DNA from 3 places in the uncultured Zhongshania sp. genome. Region 2 is predicted to be linked to each of the others. Evidence: predicted binding sites of a transcription regulator. Region 2 holds the regulator's gene; each other region holds the start of a gene.
What was found. Region 2 encodes PhoB, which activates phosphate uptake and scavenging genes when phosphate is short. Its sites were predicted from a motif close to TGTCATAAANNTGTAACA; they were not measured.

Region 1: AAC007_RS15695 (esterase-like activity of phytase family protein) is a predicted target of PhoB. The motif match lies at 2,205-2,222, and genes of this name have one in related genera.
Region 3: AAC007_RS05275 (phosphatase PAP2 family protein) is a predicted target of PhoB. The motif match lies at 2,482-2,499, and genes of this name have one in related genera.

The regions. Positions count from the first base shown of each region.
Region 1 is NZ_CAXBHN010000027.1:8,845-14,779, reverse strand. It holds gene AAC007_RS15705 (DNA-3-methyladenine glycosylase I) at 1-160, opposite strand, end outside; gene AAC007_RS15700 (FAD-binding protein) at 376-2,088, shown strand; gene AAC007_RS15695 (esterase-like activity of phytase family protein) at 2,288-4,777, shown strand; gene AAC007_RS15690 (FAD-dependent oxidoreductase) at 4,869-5,935, opposite strand, start outside.
Region 2 is NZ_CAXBHN010000002.1:168,598-174,532, reverse strand. It holds gene AAC007_RS03120 (YgiQ family radical SAM protein) at 1-579, opposite strand, end outside; gene AAC007_RS03115 (NfeD family protein) at 753-1,226, shown strand; gene AAC007_RS03110 (stomatin-like protein) at 1,271-2,119, shown strand; gene purU (formyltetrahydrofolate deformylase) at 2,128-2,982, shown strand; gene phoB (phosphate regulon transcriptional regulator PhoB) at 3,068-3,775, shown strand; gene phoR (phosphate regulon sensor histidine kinase PhoR) at 3,789-5,090, shown strand; gene AAC007_RS03090 (phosphate ABC transporter substrate-binding protein PstS family protein) at 5,186-5,935, shown strand, end outside.
Region 3 is NZ_CAXBHN010000003.1:165,288-171,222, forward strand. It holds gene AAC007_RS05260 (hypothetical protein) at 1-16, opposite strand, end outside; gene sthA (Si-specific NAD(P)(+) transhydrogenase) at 226-1,617, opposite strand; gene AAC007_RS05270 (methyltransferase domain-containing protein) at 1,787-2,410, shown strand; gene AAC007_RS05275 (phosphatase PAP2 family protein) at 2,558-3,088, shown strand; gene AAC007_RS05280 (MJ1255/VC2487 family glycosyltransferase) at 3,212-4,273, shown strand; gene AAC007_RS05285 (DUF2817 domain-containing protein) at 4,282-5,412, shown strand; gene AAC007_RS05290 (alpha/beta hydrolase) at 5,409-5,935, shown strand, end outside.

The DNA of each region.
Region 1 (5,935 bases), on a different contig from region 2:
AGTAGCGGTCGTCTTTAATCGCGGTTAGCGCTTTGTGGCTCAGAGCTTGGGGAAGCCTTTCTTCCACAGCAGCGATGGAGCCGTGCTGAATAATCGCTCGCTCCAAATAGCGCTGATAAAGCGATGGGGCAAGGGCCGATTTGGCTTTAGAGCGGGTCATAGTTACTGGCCATATTGTGTTGGTGACGTCTTTGATTCGGTAAGTGGTGAATATATTTCATTGTATAGAGCTAATACAGACGGATGATAGGGCTTATATAGCAAGCGGTTTATCATGATCTATCGTTAAAGCGTATATTACGAGAGTTTACGGCCGTTGGTTTTTGCCGCGGTTCGAGCCTATCAAGGCCAATCAAGGTAGTGGGAACAAAAATAATGACTGAAGTAAAGTGGGATCAAAGCGTAGATGTGCTCGTGGTGGGCAGCGGCAATGGCGCAATGACCGCCGCACTAAGCTGTTACGAAATGGGCGTAACCGACGTACTTGTGGTGGAAAAATCCGACAAAATCGGTGGTACCAGTGCCACTTCCGGGGGCGGAGTTTGGATCCCGAATAACCGTTATGCGAAGGCGGCGGGTGCACAGGATAGCGTAGCTGACGCCAAGCAGTATTTGCTCAGCACAACCCCAGCTGGCGCGGTGCCAGAAGAAATGGTGGATGCGTATTTAATCAATGGCCCCAAAATGATTAATTTTCTGCATGAGCGCAGCGATGTGCGCTATGAAACCCTGGAGCATTACCCGGATTATTACACCAATGTAGATGGCTCGCGCACTGGTCACCGCTCAATGGAACCCGAGCGTTTTGATTCGTCGCTACTGGGTGACGACGTTAAACGCCTGCGTCCAAGCCACCATATGATGCGGATGTTTAGCAAAATTTATTTCACCCAGGTAGAGGCCGCACTATTAGTGCTCCAGGGCCCTGGCTGGATCAAATTGACCATGCAGCTCATTGCTCGCTGGGCGTTTGATTTGGGATGGTGGTTTCGCGGCAACGGCCTTAGCCGCCAAATCTGTACTGGCGCGGCGGGTGTGGCGCGGCTTTGGTATTCGCTAAAAAAACGCAATGTGCCGATATGGGCGAGTTCGCCGATGCAGGAATTAATTACCGAGGACGGCAAAGTAGTTGGAGCCCTTGTCATCCGTAATGGTAAGCCCCTTCGTGTGCAGGCGCGCAAAGGTGTTGTGCTGGCGGCCGGTGGCTTTGAACGCAATCAGCAAATGCGTGAGCAGTATTTACCGGCTCCCACCAGCACCGATTGGAGCGGCGGAGTCGAAGGTAATACTGGCGACGCGATACAGCAAGGTATTGCGCTGGGCGCTGCAACGCGGCTTATGGACGGAGCGTGGTGGTGTACAACTGTGTCAGTACCGGGTGAGCCAGCACCGCGCTTAAGTGTGATGGAAAAATCGTATCCGGGGTCTTGTATTGTCAACTTGCGTGGCGAGCGTTTCGCCAATGAATCGCAAAACTATATGGCATTTCAAAAAGATCTTTATAAGCAGCACAGTGAGGCATCGCCTTGCTCCCCCATGTATCAAGTTTTCGATGCGCGTTTTCGTCGAGACTATATCGTGGGGCCATTGATGACGGCGTCCTTGAAGCCGGACTGGACCATACCGAAAGAGTGGTTTGAGACAAAGTTAGTGGGTAAGGCGGCAACCATTCGTGAGTTGGCCGAGCAGCTAGGAATAGATGCAGAGAACCTAGAGCGCACCGTAAGCAAAATGAACGCCTACGCAAAAACCGGTAAGGACGAAGATTTTCAGCGCGGTGATTCTGCTTATGATCGCTACTACGGTGACCCGCGTTTTGAACCGAACCCGTGCCTTGGTGCAATTGATGAAGCCCCCTTTTATGCAATGCGTTTAGAGGCGGGGGACTTTGGTACCCAGGGTGGTTTAGCGACGAATACCAATGCGCAAGTGCTGAAAGAAGATGGCAATCCGATCGCCGGTTTGTATGCGGTGGGTAATTGCAGCGCGGCGGTTTTACCGACTTATCCTGGTCCCGGCGCCACCTTGGGGCCGGCAATGACCTTTGCCTATCAAGCGGCTAAACACATTAGTGCTTACCAAGATTAAAACATCGCAACTCTGGCGCAAAAGCGCGCCAGAGTTTGCGTTTATCAGGTTATCTATTTTATTTTTTCCTTAATACATCCCACCTAAAATTTGTTGTCATATAAACTCCACCGTTCTGTCATATAAGTGTCAGCATTTTGTCGCAATCCCTCGGTAATCTCGTGCAATTAATATTTCGCATGTCATTCTTGGAGGAAAGATGCAATTTAAAAAGACAGCTTTGGCGTGGGGCATTGCGCTCGCTACCCCTTTATTTCTCGTTGCCTGTGGGGGCGATGATGGGCGTGATGGTGTTAACGGTCAGGATGGCGTTGCGGGAAATAATGGCAGTCCCGGCAGTAGTGGGGCGGATGGCAGCAATGGCTTAAACAGTTTAATTCGGCAAACTAATCTTCACCTTGGCAATGAGCACTGCTTCAGTGGCGGTGTTATGGTTGAGTCAGGCCGCGACAGCAATGCGGACGATAGCCTGTCTGACAGCGAAGTGACCGACACCTCTTATATTTGCGCACCAACAGTATTGAATGAGGCTAAAAACTTTAATCGTATTGCGGCCATCCCAGTGTGTTTGCAAGACGATACCAGCTGCGACTCTGATGACACCACTGCAGCTGAAATTGTGGCAGCCAGTACCGATGGCATGACTTTAATCTACACCGATAGCCCCGCAGAGCGTATTGGTTTTGTCGATATTGCGGACCCATCTAAACCTTCTGTGTTAGGCGTTTTGGGCCTTGTCGGCGAGCCAACATCGGTTGCCGTAAAAGACGGTTATGCCTTGGTTGGTGTAAATACCGCACAAGACTTTATCAATGTGTCTGGTTCTTTAGATGTCATTGATATTGCAAGCCGTAGCACTATTCGCAGTATCGATGTTGGCGGTCAGCCAGACTCAGTTGCGGTCAGCCCAGATGGAAACTATGCCGTTGTCGTTATCGAAAATGAGCGTGACGAAGATCTCGGCGACGGTGTACCACCGCAGCTGCCTGCAGGTTATATCGTGATAGTTAATTTGACCGGTGAACCTGCGGCATGGACGACGCAGACCGTTGCATTGACCGGTTTGGCTGACTTATACCCAGCGGATCCAGAGCCTGAATTTGTCGATATCAATTCAGACAATATCGCGGCGATTTCGCTACAAGAAAATAATCATATTGTGCTCGTGAATTTGGCTGACGGTAGCATCGTAAATCACTTCAGCGCCGGCACTGTTGATCTTGTTGGTGTTGATGCAAACGAAGATGACCTGATCGATCAAAGCGAATCGCTGGATGGCGTGTTGCGCGAACCGGATGGGCTTAGCTGGTTGTCCACTGAGTACTTTGTGACTGCCAATGAAGGTGACTTAGACGGCGGTAGTCGTGGTTTTACCGTGTTTAATACCGCCGGAGATGTCATTTATGACGCCGGCAACACCCTTGATCAGCTAACCGTGCGCTATGGCCACTATCCCGAATCTCGTTCAGAAAACAAAGGTAACGAGCCAGAAAACGCAGAGTTTGCTGTGTTCGGTAGTGAGCGCTATTTATTTGTAAACTCTGAGCGCTCGAGCGTGGTGTTTGTTTACGATGTGGCGGATTTTACTAAACCAGTGTTTAAACAGTTACTGCCTGCCGCCGTCGGACCGGAAGGTGCCTTAGCGATTCCGTCACGCAATTTATTGGTGGTGGCGAGCGAAGAAGATAATCGTGACGATGTTATGCGTTCGTCATTGAATATTTATCAGTATGGCTTTGCGTCGGCGGCATATCCAACGGTGATTTCAAATGATCGTTTAGACGGTTCGCCAATTCCGTGGAGCGGCTTGTCAGGTTTATCCGCCGACCCAAGCAATAGCAATCTTATTTACGCGGTTGACGATAGCTACTATAAAAAGAATCGTATCTTCACCTTGGACGTAAGTGAGAAGCCGGCGATTGTTACCAAAGAAACACGCATCACTGATGGCAATGGTATTCTCGCGGCGCTACCTGCGGGTGTGTTAGAAGCAGATGCTGTCAATGCCGACAACACTGTGAATATAGACCCTGAAGGTATTGCTAAGCTTGCCGATGGCAGCTTCTGGATTGCCTCTGAAGGTTCTGGTCACGTGGTTGATGGCCCTGTAGCCAGCATGAACGTGTTGGTAAAGGCTGATGCAAACGGCGTTGTGACGCATGCAGTGACGTTGCCACAGTCAGTGAATGACTTGCAGCGCAACAATGGCTTTGAGGGTGTTGCTGAATACCAAGGTAAACTCTATGTCGCCTTCCAGCGCGCGTGGCAGGGTGAAGCCAATGTTCGCGTCGGTATTTACGATATTGCAAACGCAACGTGGTCATTCCTGTTTTACGTGCTAGATGCGCCAGAATCGCAAAACGGTGGCTGGGTAGGCTTGTCTGAAATCACCTCAATTGGCAACGGCGAGTTTTTGGTTATTGAGCGTGATAATCAAGGCGGCCCAGATGCAGCAATCAAACGTTTGTATAAGTTTGATACAACTGGCTTGGCCGATGGTGCGACCGTGACGAAAACCCTGGTGCGAGACGTGCTGCCAGATATGTTGGCAACAGGTGGACTGGTTACGGAGAAAATTGAAGGTATTGCCTTGCTGAAAAATGGCGATGTGCTGATGGTCAACGATAATGATGGCGTTGACGACAGCAATGGTGAAACTCAGCTGCTAAATTTAGGTGACATACTGTAATCGTTATCGTGCTTGCAAAAAAAGCCCGCGCATGCGCGGGTTTTTTTTATTATAAAAATAATAATTTTTAAAAGTAGCGAATAGTATTCACTCAGGAAAGCGCAGCGGCTTTGCCCGCCATGCGACCAAAGTAGGTTACATCCCCAACGGACATGCCACTGGCGTAGCCCGCAGCTGTACGCGGAATACCTGCGGTCGTGCGGCCGGCAGCAAATAGGCCTTTTATCACATTGCGCTCAGGGGTAAGTACCTCACCCGTTGGAAGCGTGTCTAAGCCGCCCAGGGTAAAGAAGGGGTAAAATGGCCCGCGACCTAGTGTGCAATCCAGCGCGACATAAGGTGGCTTGATCGGTCTGAGCCAGGCTTCGTGTTTATGAAAGTAGGGGTCAGTGCCAGTTTCAGCGTGCTGGTTATAAGTGTTGACGGTGTGTTGCAAACTGGATTCGGGTAAGTCTAATTCTTGTTCTAGTTCGGCAATACTGTCACCGGTGCCGGCAACAGTGGCGCCCAGGTAGCTCATTTTTTCGTAGTCGCCATAGCCCTCTACGTCGGTAATAAAGTAAATGCGCGACGAATTGCGCTGGGCAATAAGGGCGTTGTAGCCAACTCGGCCGTGGTAGCAATCTTCGTTGATGAAGCGCTGGGCTTTGTCGTTTACCAGAATGCCGTAGGTCAGCGAGGCCGGTGGATAATAGGGCAGGCTGACAAAGCATTCATGCATATTACTGGTGCCCGCACCGACACCCAAGCCCATGAGAATGCCGCTGCCAGTGTCACCTGGATTGCCAATGGGTATCAGTCCGCAGTCAAAAGTCGGCGCGTATTTCTTAACCATGTCTTCATTCATGCAGAAACCGCCAGCGCACAAAATAACGCCTTTGCGCGCGCGAACCGTTTTTTCCTGTTGATCAATTCTGACAACCACACCTTCAACGTCGCCGTCGTCATTGACGATAAGCGTGAGTGCGCGGCTGTCGTAATGCACGTCGACCGCGCGGGCAGTGACCGCCTCGGTCAGAATTTTCATGAGTAGCGGGCCGCCGTTGTCACCCTCTACTTCTAAATTGTGACCACGGGGAACGGGGGTGGCGTGTTCGGTAAAGGGGTAGGCCTTTTCATTGCCGGTGAACAGTAAGCAGTCGTCGGTGAGTGCCATGA
Region 2 (5,935 bases):
GCCGTACAGCAGTAAATCTGCCCGAGAATCAAGTAGTACCGAGCGCCGAACTTTGTCGCTCCAGTAGTCATAGTGGGCGATACGCCTAAGGCTGGCCTCGATGGAGCCAATAATAATGGGCGTGTCTTTATAGGCTTCGCGGCAGCGCTGTGAGTAGACAATAACGGCGCGATCAGGTCTTTTGCCACCCTCGTTATCCGGTGAGTAAGCATCGTCATGACGCAAGCGGCGATCAGCCGTATAGCGGTTGATCATCGAGTCCATATTGCCCGACGCGACCCCAAAAAACAGATTGGGCTGGCCCAGTTGTTTAAACGCCTCAGCGGACTGCCAATCAGGTTGGGCAATAATGCCAACGCGAAAGCCCTGCGCTTCTAAGACGCGGCCAATGACCGCCATGCCAAAACTTGGATGGTCTACATAGGCGTCACCGGTCACAATGATGATGTCGCAGCTGTCCCAGCCCAGCGCATCCATCTCCGCCCGTGAGGTCGGAAGGTAGCTGGCGGTGCCAAAACATTCAGCCCAATATGGGCGATGGCTAAATATGACTTTAGGTGTTTGCATAACTGATGACATGGTGCGGACGCAGAATTCTGAATGAAGGCGCATTATACGTGATAATGTGGTTTCTTGCTGGCCTGAGTCAGCTTCCAACGAAATATAAAATCATGCAGTAAGTGCTTGAATATTTTAATAAATAATTACTAAATAGATGCCTTGTGGGCGGACCTTTTGTAAAGGGGTACAAAATGGAGTGGTTAAATACCAATATTGCGTATTGGCACTGGATGGTTTTTGGCATGCTGTTGGTGGCAAGTGAGATTTTTATCCCCAGTTTCGTGATGATCTGGTTTGGCGCTAGCGCCATTGCGGTAGGCCTAATTTTAGCCGCGATTGACATGCCGTTTAGCGTCCAGTTGCTGGTGTGGTTACTCATGTCGGTGATCGATTTGGCGGTGTGGTTTAAGTTTGTTCACCCCAAGATGAAAAACAAATCTTTGTCGGGTATGTCACGCGAGCAGGTGGTAGGGCAGGAAGCCATGGTAATAAAGCTGGGGGCAGAATTTGGTCACGGCACCTTGCGATTTTCCATACCGATATTGGGCAGCGACGAATGGGAGTTTATATGTCGCGACCCCGTATCTGTAGGTGATCGGGTAGCGGTTGAAGATGTGTCTGGCAATTCACTGATTGTCAAACTGGCTTTAGGGCAGGCGCACTAAGCAATTTATTGGAAATGGTATTACGTCATTAAAGGAGATGGGCGATGGATGGCTTAGCAGTGGTAGTCGCGTTGGCGATTTTGGTAGTGGTGACCTTAGCGAAGGGTGTTCGCACCGTGCCACAGGGTTACAAACACATTGTGCAGCGTTTAGGTAAGTATCATGTCACATTGAATCCCGGTTTGAATTTTATTATCCCCTACATTGATGCGGTAGCCTACAAGCTCACCACCAAAGATATAGTACTGGATATCCCCTCGCAGGAGGTCATCACCGAAGACAATGCGGTCATCATTGCAAACGCTGTTGCTTATATAAACATCGTCTCACCCGAAAAAGCGGTTTATGGCGTAGAAAATTATACCTTTGCCATTCAGAATTTAGTGCAAACCGCATTGCGTTCTATTGTTGGTGAAATGGCGCTGGATTCGGCCCTATCGTCACGGGATCAAATTAAAGCCAAGTTGAAAGCAGCGATATCAGCCGATATCGCTGACTGGGGCATCACCTTAAAGACTGTAGAAATACAGGACATAAATCCCTCCATGACCATGCAGCAGGCAATGGAAGAGCAAGCTGCAGCAGAGCGTCAGCGACGTGCTGCCGTGACTAAAGCCGAAGGTGAAAAACAGGCTGCGATTCTGGAGGCGGATGGTCGCTTAGAGGCATCTCGTCGCGATGCGGAGGCGCAGGTAGTGTTAGCCAAAGCCAGCGGCGAGGCAATTACCCTGGTGTCGGAAGCGGTTGGCGACCAGGATTTGCCAGTTTTGTATCTTTTAGGCGAGAAATACGCGGACGCCTTAGTGAAACTATCAACCTCAAACAATGCTAAAACAGTCGTATTGCCTGCAGATTTGCCACAGGCCTTGCGCGGAATTTTGAATAAGGTTTAAACATCTTCATGAATCATACATTTCGATTGGTAATCAGTTGCCCAGATCGGGTGGGTATTGTTGCGCGAGTAAGTCAGTTTGTAGCGGATCAAGGCGGCTGGCTTACGGAGGCTAACTATCATGCTGATGCTGAGAATAATTGGTTTTTTATGCGCAATGAAATCCGCGCCGATTCTCTGCAGATGGGGGCGGAGGCTGTTCGCGCCGCCTTTGCCCCGATCGCAGACGAATACGGTATGCGCTGGGAGTTGGTGGATTCGTCGGTAAAACGCAAAGTTGTCATATTGGCGAGTCATGCCTCGCACTGTATTGCAGATATTTTACACCGCTGGCATAGCGGTGAGCTGGATTGTGACATTCCCTGTGTCATCTCTAATCACGAGAATTTGCGTAGCATGGTGGAGTGGCACGGTATTCCCTTTGAATACGTCGCTATTGACCCCCAAAACAAGGCGCCGGCACACGCGCGCATTATGGAACTTACTGGCGAGTATCAAGCAGATTGCGTGGTGCTCGCGCGCTATATGCAGATTATTCAACCTGAATTTTGCCGAGCTTACACGGGGCGAATGATCAATATCCACCATAGCTTTTTGCCGTCATTCATTGGCGCAAACCCTTACCAGAAAGCGTTTGATCGAGGTGTGAAGCTGATTGGCGCAACCAGTCATTACGTGACGGAGCACCTTGATGAAGGGCCGATAATCGAACAAGATGTTATTCGCGTGTCGCATCGCTACAGCAAGGACGATCTTGTTCGGCTGGGTAAAGATGTCGAAAAGTCTGTGCTCGCGAGGGCGTTGCGAAATCATTTAGAAGACCGGGTGCTAGTGCTCGGGAATAAGACGGTAGTGTTTGATTAATCTAGATAAACGGGCACTGTCATAAAATTGTCACCAAATGTCGTTTTAATGCTGCTTACAAATATTGTTAAAAAAGGGTAGAGGGATGACTGCAACCACCATACTGATTGTCGACGACGAGGCCGCCATACGGGAAATGATCCGCGTTGGGCTAGAACTTGCCGGCTACGAGTGCCTGGAGGCAAGCAATGCACAGGACGCTCACGGTATTATTGTTGATCAGCGCCCCGATTTGGTCTTGCTAGACTGGATGATGCCGGTCACAAGCGGTATAGAGTTGTTGCGACGCTTGCGCAGAGATGAGCTCACCCGCGACTTGCTCGTTATCATGCTAACGGCGAAAGACGATGAAGATAATCGTGTGCAGGGCTTGGATGTCGGCGCAGACGATTACATTACCAAGCCCTTTTCCTCCCGTGAGTTGATGGCGCGGATTAAGGCGATTATGCGCCGGTCTACCACCCGTGAGCAGGAAGAAAGTATTGAAGTCGGCGGTTTAAAATTGGATCCCGCTAGTCATCGCGTTTTTGTCGACACTCAGCCCTTAGATATGGGGCCGACAGAATTTAAACTACTTAAGTTTTTTATGACCCACCAAGAGCGTGCCTACAGCCGTGGTCAGTTACTTGACCAAGTCTGGGGCAGCAATGTCTACGTCGAAGAACGCACGGTAGACGTGCATATTCGTCGCCTCCGCAAAGCCCTGCAAACTGATCAACGAGACTGTGGTTTGCTGATCCAGACGGTACGTGGCACCGGTTATCGTTTTTCGACGACAGGTGTTTGCGCTTAGCGCACATGAATTAATGCGCTATTACAATTGGAAAACGGAATTATTGCGCATTGGCCTACTGCTGACGGCGGTAGCGGCTGTTTGTGCAATTTTTGATTTGGGTTTGTGGCCTTTATTTATCGCAGCGCTGTTGGTTTGTGCTTGGTTGCTACGCAACTTGCAGCACTTGTCAGATTGGCTTTACAGCGGCGTTGATAAAGAGCCTCCGGAGGCATCGGGAATGTGGGGGCAGGTTTTTGATGTCATTTATGACATGCAGCGTGAGACCACGCAGAATAGCGCCAAATTACAGGCGATGATCGACTATCTTCACTCTTCATTCGCCTCGATGTCAGATGCCGTTGTGATGCTAGATCCCGTGGGTAATATTGAATGGTGTAATGCCTCAGCCCACGACTTACTCGGTTTACGACAGTCTGACGACACCGGTCGGCAACTGATCAACCTAATTCGAAGTCCGGCTTTTTTGCGCTATTTCGAAGCGGAGCGTTATCAGACACCACTTGAGATGACGTCGCCAGTGAATGGCGGTTTAAGTTTGAGCGTTAGTGTGAACTTCTTCGGCCAGCGCAATCGATTGCTTTTTGCCCGTGATGTCACCAGAACCCACCGCTTGGAAAAAATGCGCAAAGATTTTGTTGCCAATGTTTCCCACGAACTTCGCACGCCGCTAACCGTGATAAATGGCTACCTCGAAACGTTTTCAGAACACGGCGGTGATAACCCGCGCTGGGATCGTGCAGTAAGCCAGATGCTTCAGCAATCACGCCGTATGCATATGCTGATTCAGGATCTTATGCTGTTGTCGCGCTTAGAGGCGGTTCCCAAAGCCGGCGATGATACCGTTATAAGCTTGCGGTCTTTGATGGAGATGATTAGAGAGGAGTGCGGCTCCGCGGCGAAAGGTCCGCGTCGTATTGTGATTGAATGTGACGATACGATTTCAATCCGTGGAAATGCCAATGAGTTGCGCAGTGCGTTTTCTAATTTAGCGATCAATGCCGCTCGGTATACCGCAGAGAACGACACCATAACCCTGCGCTGGTACCGCGATGATGACCACGCTTACTTCGAGGTCGAAGACACCGGTATCGGAATAGAGCCGCAATATATACCGCGTTTGACTGAGCGGTTTTATCGCGTAGATCAAAGTCGCTCGCTGGACACTGGCGGTACAGGTCTCGGCTTAGCCATTGTTAAGCATGTTTTAATTCGACATCGGGCAGAGCTGCGGATTCGAAGTGTGCCAGAAAAAGGTAGTGTGTTTACCTGTGTATTTCCCCGTTCCGCCGCGGTTCAAGTTAAGACGGCTTAAAGTCGTCACTATTCCTAGCGACTGTCACAAAGTTGTCATAATTGCCCTATAAAGTGGCTGCGTTAATGTAATTAATTGGTTTGGGAGTAGGGTGCGTGAACATTAAACAGTATTTGGCGGGATCCATTGTTGCCTTGTCTTCAGTAGCGGCTATTGCGGCAACTGAAGTTGATTCGGCGTTGCCGACATACCAAAGTGCGTCCGGTGTCTCCGGCAACCTGTCCAGCGTTGGTTCAGACACGCTGGCCAACTTGATGACATTATGGGGCGAAGATTTCAAACGGTTCTACCCCAACGTCAATATTCAAATCCAAGCTGCGGGCTCGTCTACAGCGCCGCCAGCCTTGACAGAAGGCACCTCAAACATCGGCCCTATGAGCCGTAAAATGAAAGACAAGGAAATTGAGGCGTTTGAAATCAAGTACGGCTATAAGCCAATGGCCATTCCGGTAGCGATAGATGCCTTAGCGGTTTTTGTACACAAAGATAATCCGATTGAAGGCATGACCATGGCGCAGGTAGATGCGGTTTTTTCTAGCACGCATAAGTGTGGCCACCCCGACAACGTAGAGACCTGGGGCGCGTTGGGAATGAGCGACGCATGGACGACTCGCGATATTCAAATGTTCGGCCGTAACTCGGTATCGGGTACCTACGGGTACTTTAAAGAGGCTGCACTGTGTAAGGGTGATTTTAAAAATGGTGTGAACGAGCAGCCAGGATCAGCCTCTGTGGTGCAATCGGTTTCTACCTCAGTTAACGGCATCGGTTACTCGGGGATTGGTTATAAAACCTCTAGCGTGCGCACAGTGCCCTTAGCGAAAGATGACAAAAGCGGGTTTGTC
Region 3 (5,935 bases), on a different contig from region 2:
CTAGGTCATTTGCCATTACTTGCCCACTCCAGTACATCGTAGATACAGAATGAACCCCTCGGCTAACCGTGGTTGTTCAGGGCACTATTTATGACGAACTCGAATTTCTGTCAATAAAAATTTATACCTATAGCGTAAATATTTTCTTAACAGCGACCTTACCAAACCACTAGCAAAACACGTTACTGGCGCAAAGATGGCCGAAGGCTTAGCAAATCCGGCGCACTACAAGCGATTTAGGCCGTTCAGCGCCGCCGTTCGGTAGGCTTCAGCCATGGTTGGGTAATTAAACGTAGTGGTCACAAAATAGCGCAGGGTATTGCCGCCGTTCTGCTGTTTCATTATTGCCTGACCGATATGGATAATTTCCGCCGCTTCGGCACCAAAGCAATGAATACCGAGAATTTCCAAGGTCTCGGGGTGAAAGAGCAGTTTAAGCATTCCAACCGTCTCACCACTTATCTGGCCGCGGGCGGTATCTTTAAAAAATGCGCGACCCACCTCGTAAGGAATTTTCGCTTCGGTCAGCTCGCGTTCAGTCTGCCCCACCGAGCTAATTTCAGGCAGTGTGTAAATGCCTGTTGGCACGTCATCCACAAAACGACACTGCTCTTTGCCGCGGGCTGATGCCGCCGCTGAACGCCCTTGGTCGTAAGCGGCACTCGCCAAGCTCGGCCAGCCGATGACGTCTCCAGCAGCGAAAATGCCCGGCACAGTGGTTTGGTAATGCTCGTCCACAATTAACTGACCGCGATGATCTGTTTCCAGACCAATCTGATCCAAACCTAATTGATTGGTATTACCGCTTCGACCATTACACCAAAGGAGCGCATCGGCGTGGATACGCTTACCAGACTCCAGCAATACTTCGACGCCCTTGTCGCTAGCCACAACCGATTTATACACTTCGCGGTGGCGGATCATCACCCCCATATTCCGAAGTTGATAACTCAAGGCATCGGAAATTTCGTCGTCTAAAAACTCCAATAGACGATCCCGACCATTGATTAACTCGATTTTGATGCCAATACCGGAAAAAATTGACGCGTATTCGCAGCCGATAACACCCGCTCCATAAACAATGATTTTATTCGGGGTGTTGGTCATTTTCAGAATGGTATCGCTGTCATAGATCCGAGGGTGAGAAAAGTCGATATTTGCCGGGCGGTAGGGCCGCGAGCCAGTGGCTATTACCACACTACTCGCGGTAAAGGATTCCACCTGTCCCTCATCCGTCACCACTTCAACAGTATTCTTATCAACAAAGTGGCCGCGGCCAAAAATAAGACGAATCTGATTGCGGTAGTAGAAGCGACTGCGCATATCCACCTGCCGCGAAATGACTTCATTGGCATGACTAAGTAGACGGGGATAACTTAATGTTCGCGCGTCACCAATATCGCGAAACGCTGGCGTGGTATTGTATCTAATAGCCTGCCGCACCATATGCCGTAAGGCCTTTGATGGAATAGTACCTTGATGGGTACAAGCACCACCGACGGCGTCTTGCGCCTCCACCACCGCCACCCGATGCCCGTGCTTCATGGCATTCAGAGCAGCGCTTTCTCCGGCGGGGCCACTACCCAATACTAAAACGTCGTAATCAAATTTCGTCACAGAACCCGTCCGTTAAATCCGTAAACATAGCTACTCAGCATGAGTGAGCTAAGGAATATCTTGATGGTGATCATGGTAATACATTCTTTTCACAATTAAGATCGCGGCTCTGTATATCGTCACCGACGCTATACAACATAAGCAAGCCAGACTTTAGTAGGACACACCCATGCCCAATACGTCACCAATCCAGACCCGAGACTATTTTGGAGTGCGAACTCTACTCGCCTCACACCCCGATATGCGCCGCCTAAAGCGGGCCACGCACGCGACCCAGCTGCACGGCAATAAACTGTGGGGCAGTGCCTATCTGCTTATCGACTATTTACAAAAAAAACCACTACCTGCTGCAAGTAAAGTGCTCGACCTGGGCTGCGGATGGGGGCTAGCAAGCATATATTGCGCCAAGCATCTTCAAGCCACGGTAACTGCCGTCGATGCCGATCCCGCTGTCTTTCCCTACTTATCGCTGCTAGCGCAGCACAATGCGGTAAACATAAACACTCAATGTGCCCGCTTCGAAGCCCTAGATGCAGACACTTTAGCTCAGTACGACGTTATCATTGCCAGCGACATTTGCTTTTGGGATGAGATGAGTGAAGAAGTCTTCGATTTAATTCACCGCGCCGTTGATGCCGGTGTTGAAAAAATCATTATTGCAGACCCTCACCGGCCACCTTTCTTAGCGGTAGCCGAAGCGTGCATCGACGACTTTTTTGCCGAACTAATCCCCTGCGAAGTACTTACTAGCCGCCATCATCGGGGTAGCATTTTGTTAATTGAAAATGCCTAGGATACATCTGCCTCATTTGTCAGCTCTGGAAGTGTTTAGACACTAATACAAGCCCAAAGCTCATTCAACACTGTCTTAAAACTGCAATACATTTGTCACAATATTGAAAACACATCAGCGTATGGTTTCAGATGTGAGGATAAAACTATGCGCTTAATACAGTCGATAAATCAGTTCGATGTGCGAATGTTTCTGGCTTGCGTAAATACCCGCCACCAGCAACAGTTGTCTCGTGTAGCCCGAAGTGTATCAAAAACCGGCGACGGCTACGCCCAACTTGGCCTTCCCCTTTGTCTTTACGTGATGGGGGCGAGCCAAGGTCTAAGCTATTTTAGTGCGGTTATGATCAGTTTTGCCGCATGGCTGCCCATTTACTGGGTGCTAAAAAACACCTGCCGCAGAAAGCGACCGCCCGCCGCCATTCCGGCTTTTAGTGCCGCCATTATTGCCTCAGACGAATTCAGCTTTCCCTCTGGCCACACCGCAGCCGCCTTTTTACTAGCGACCATGACCGTGTTATTTTTCGGGGTTATCGGTACTCCACTTTTCTTGTGGGCAGTTGCCGTGGGCGCCTCGCGGGTAATCCTCGGCGTGCATTTCCCCACCGACACCCTCGCCGGCGCAAGCTTAGGTATTGGCATCGCGCATCTGGGACATTCGATTGTCACAGCGGTCTAACACCAATTTTCATATCATGCGCGCGGCCATCATACCGTCGCAAAACGACATCTATCACTCTCCACCTTCACTTCCCTCGCGCAGTGAGCCCAGTGGTAGCAAGCCCATCATGGGAGATCCATTATGAAACTCCTGTACGGAGTGCAGGGAACCGGCAATGGCCATATTTCCCGCGCCCGCATGTTGGCCAAACACTTTTCCGAAAAAAATATAGACGTTGAATATCTATTCTCTGGCCGTGCTGCCGATCAGTATTTCGATATGGAGATTTTCGGCGACTACCAACTCCGAGATGGTCTCAGTTTCGCGACAAACAAAGGTAGCATTAGCGCAATACAAACCCTACTCCAAACCAAACCGCTGACGTTTATTGGGGATGTTCGCAAACTCGATATCAGCTCTTACGATGCAATCATTACCGATTTTGAACCCGTCACCGCCTGGGCCGGCCGTCTAAAGAAAAAGCCTGTCATCGGAATTGGCCACCAGTACGCATTTGGCTACCCGGATGTACCTCAAAGCGGTGTCGACCTTCGCAACCGCCTTATTATGAAATTCTTTGCACCGACTCAATACCGCTTGGGATTACACTGGGATGCGTTTAACGCCAATATCGCGCCGCCGATAATCAATCCCGCCGAAATTCGCCAGCCTTGTGGCTCACCGGCACACATCGTCGTGTACCTGCCCTTTGAAGACCAGCAACTAGTCAGTGCAGCACTCGCGACATTTCCCAGTCAAAAATTTATTCAATTCGCGCCTCAATTACAGCGTGAGGAGCGCGCAAATATAAGCCTTAGACCAACTAGCCTACACGATTTCAAACATAATCTATGCCAAGCCAAAGGCGTAATCTGCAATGCTGGATTTGAATTAATTAGTGAATGCCTGCATATGGGAATTCCGGCCCTCGCAAAACCCGTAGCGGGACAGTCAGAACAATTAGGTAACGCCGCCGCCCTGCAACAACTCGGCGTGGCAACCGTTATGTATGACTTCTCAGCACAGCATATTGAAAACTGGCTCGCTAATATCCCCGCGCAAACCGCCGCGCACTATCCCGATGTCGCCGCGGCGATTTGCGACTGGCTATTGAGCGGCGAGTGGCATGACAGCTCAAGACTGGTGTCAGAGCTTTGGGAACAAACTGGTCGGCCCGCCGACAAGATTGCCGCGACAGGCTGATACCGACCATGAGATATAAAGAACAAGCCCGTATAGAGGACATAGCAAATCATACGGACGCCGCCTCGTACGGGCCGGATTTCCCAGATTTCACCAGCGTTATGGACGACTGCCGTGGCCGTCTTCGCCACCGGCTTTCTGAGCTGCTTTCCACCGAACAGCTTTGCCGACAAGCTGGCGATTTAATTACCACCCGCACCGAAGCTCTCGTTGACGTCGATGAATTTACCTTACCCGTGGTATCGCTCACCATTGGCAACCCAAACATTGCAAAGCACTGCCTGCTGCTCACCGCCGGCATCCACGGCGTAGAGCGCATAGGCACTCAAGTTCTGTTAGCGTGGCTAGAAACAGTAATAGAACGGTGCCGCTGGGATAGCCATTGGCGATCGCAATTTGAAAGCGAGATCGCCATAGTCGCAGTGCCAATAGTTAATCCCGGCGGCATGTTGCAAGACTCCCGCTGCAACCCAAACGGCATCGACTTAAATCGCCACGCTCCTATTGACGCAGAGGACAAGGTTCCCTTTTTAGTCGGCGGTCAGCGCATATCAAAAGCTATTCCCTGGTACAGAGGAAAACGCGGAGCCGATTTCGAAAGCGAATTTGTTGCCCTGCAAAATATTATTAAACGCTATTGCCAGGTAGATCGTCCCAGTATTGTCGTCGACTTTCATTCCGGATTTGGCTTTCAAGATCATCTGTGGATTCCCTATGCCTATCGCCGTCAACCCATCGACGACATCGGCAGCTATGTCGCGCTGAAATTACTGTGGGAGCGCAACTTCCCCCATCACAATTATGTGTTTGGTCCGCAAGCCATGCACTACCTTAGTCACGGTGATATTTGGGATTACTTTCATCGACAATGTCGCGCCGACGGAATTACCTTACTGCCACTCACCCTCGAAATGGGATCGTGGTTGTGGGTTAAAAAACATCCCCAACAACTGTTTAGTTTTGCCGGATTATTCAACCCCACCGTTCCTCACCGCCACGCTAGAGTTCTGCGCGGTCATCTGCTATTAATTGACTTTCTACTGGCTGCGGCAAGAAACATCGAGCACTGGCAACCCAAAGGCGAACAGGAGCGGGAGATGCAGCAAATGGCACAAAGCCTCTGGTATCGCCAACTATGAACGCCAACGCCGACATTAAGCACTGGCTATTTCTTCGCGGTCTGAGCCGGGAGCAAGCTCATTGGGGTGAGTTTATAAAACGCTGTGAAAGGGAACTCGGCTGGTATTGTCACGCTGTTGATCTACCCGGATTCGGTAGCGAGCACCTGCGCAAGTCGCCCCTCACCATGTCGGAAATACGCCGCGACATTCAGCAGCGACTTCCCTCAGAGCTCGCCAATAACAATTCAACATTCGGCATTGTTGCACTGTCACTAGGTGGCATGGTGGCGCTAGATTGGCTGGCGACGTCGCCGAATAATATCGCCAAGGTTATATTCATTAGCACTAGCAGCGCAGACTGTGGCCTCTTTAAACGCTTAAAACCCAGCGCGCTGCCTGCAACACTTTACGCGCTATTTGCTTTGTCACCGCGCAAGCAAGAGCGCGCAATACTCAATATGGTGAGCAATAATAAATCCAGCCATGCGGCACTGCTCGAACAGTGGTGCCAAATACGCGCCCGCCACCCGGCAAGTAAACG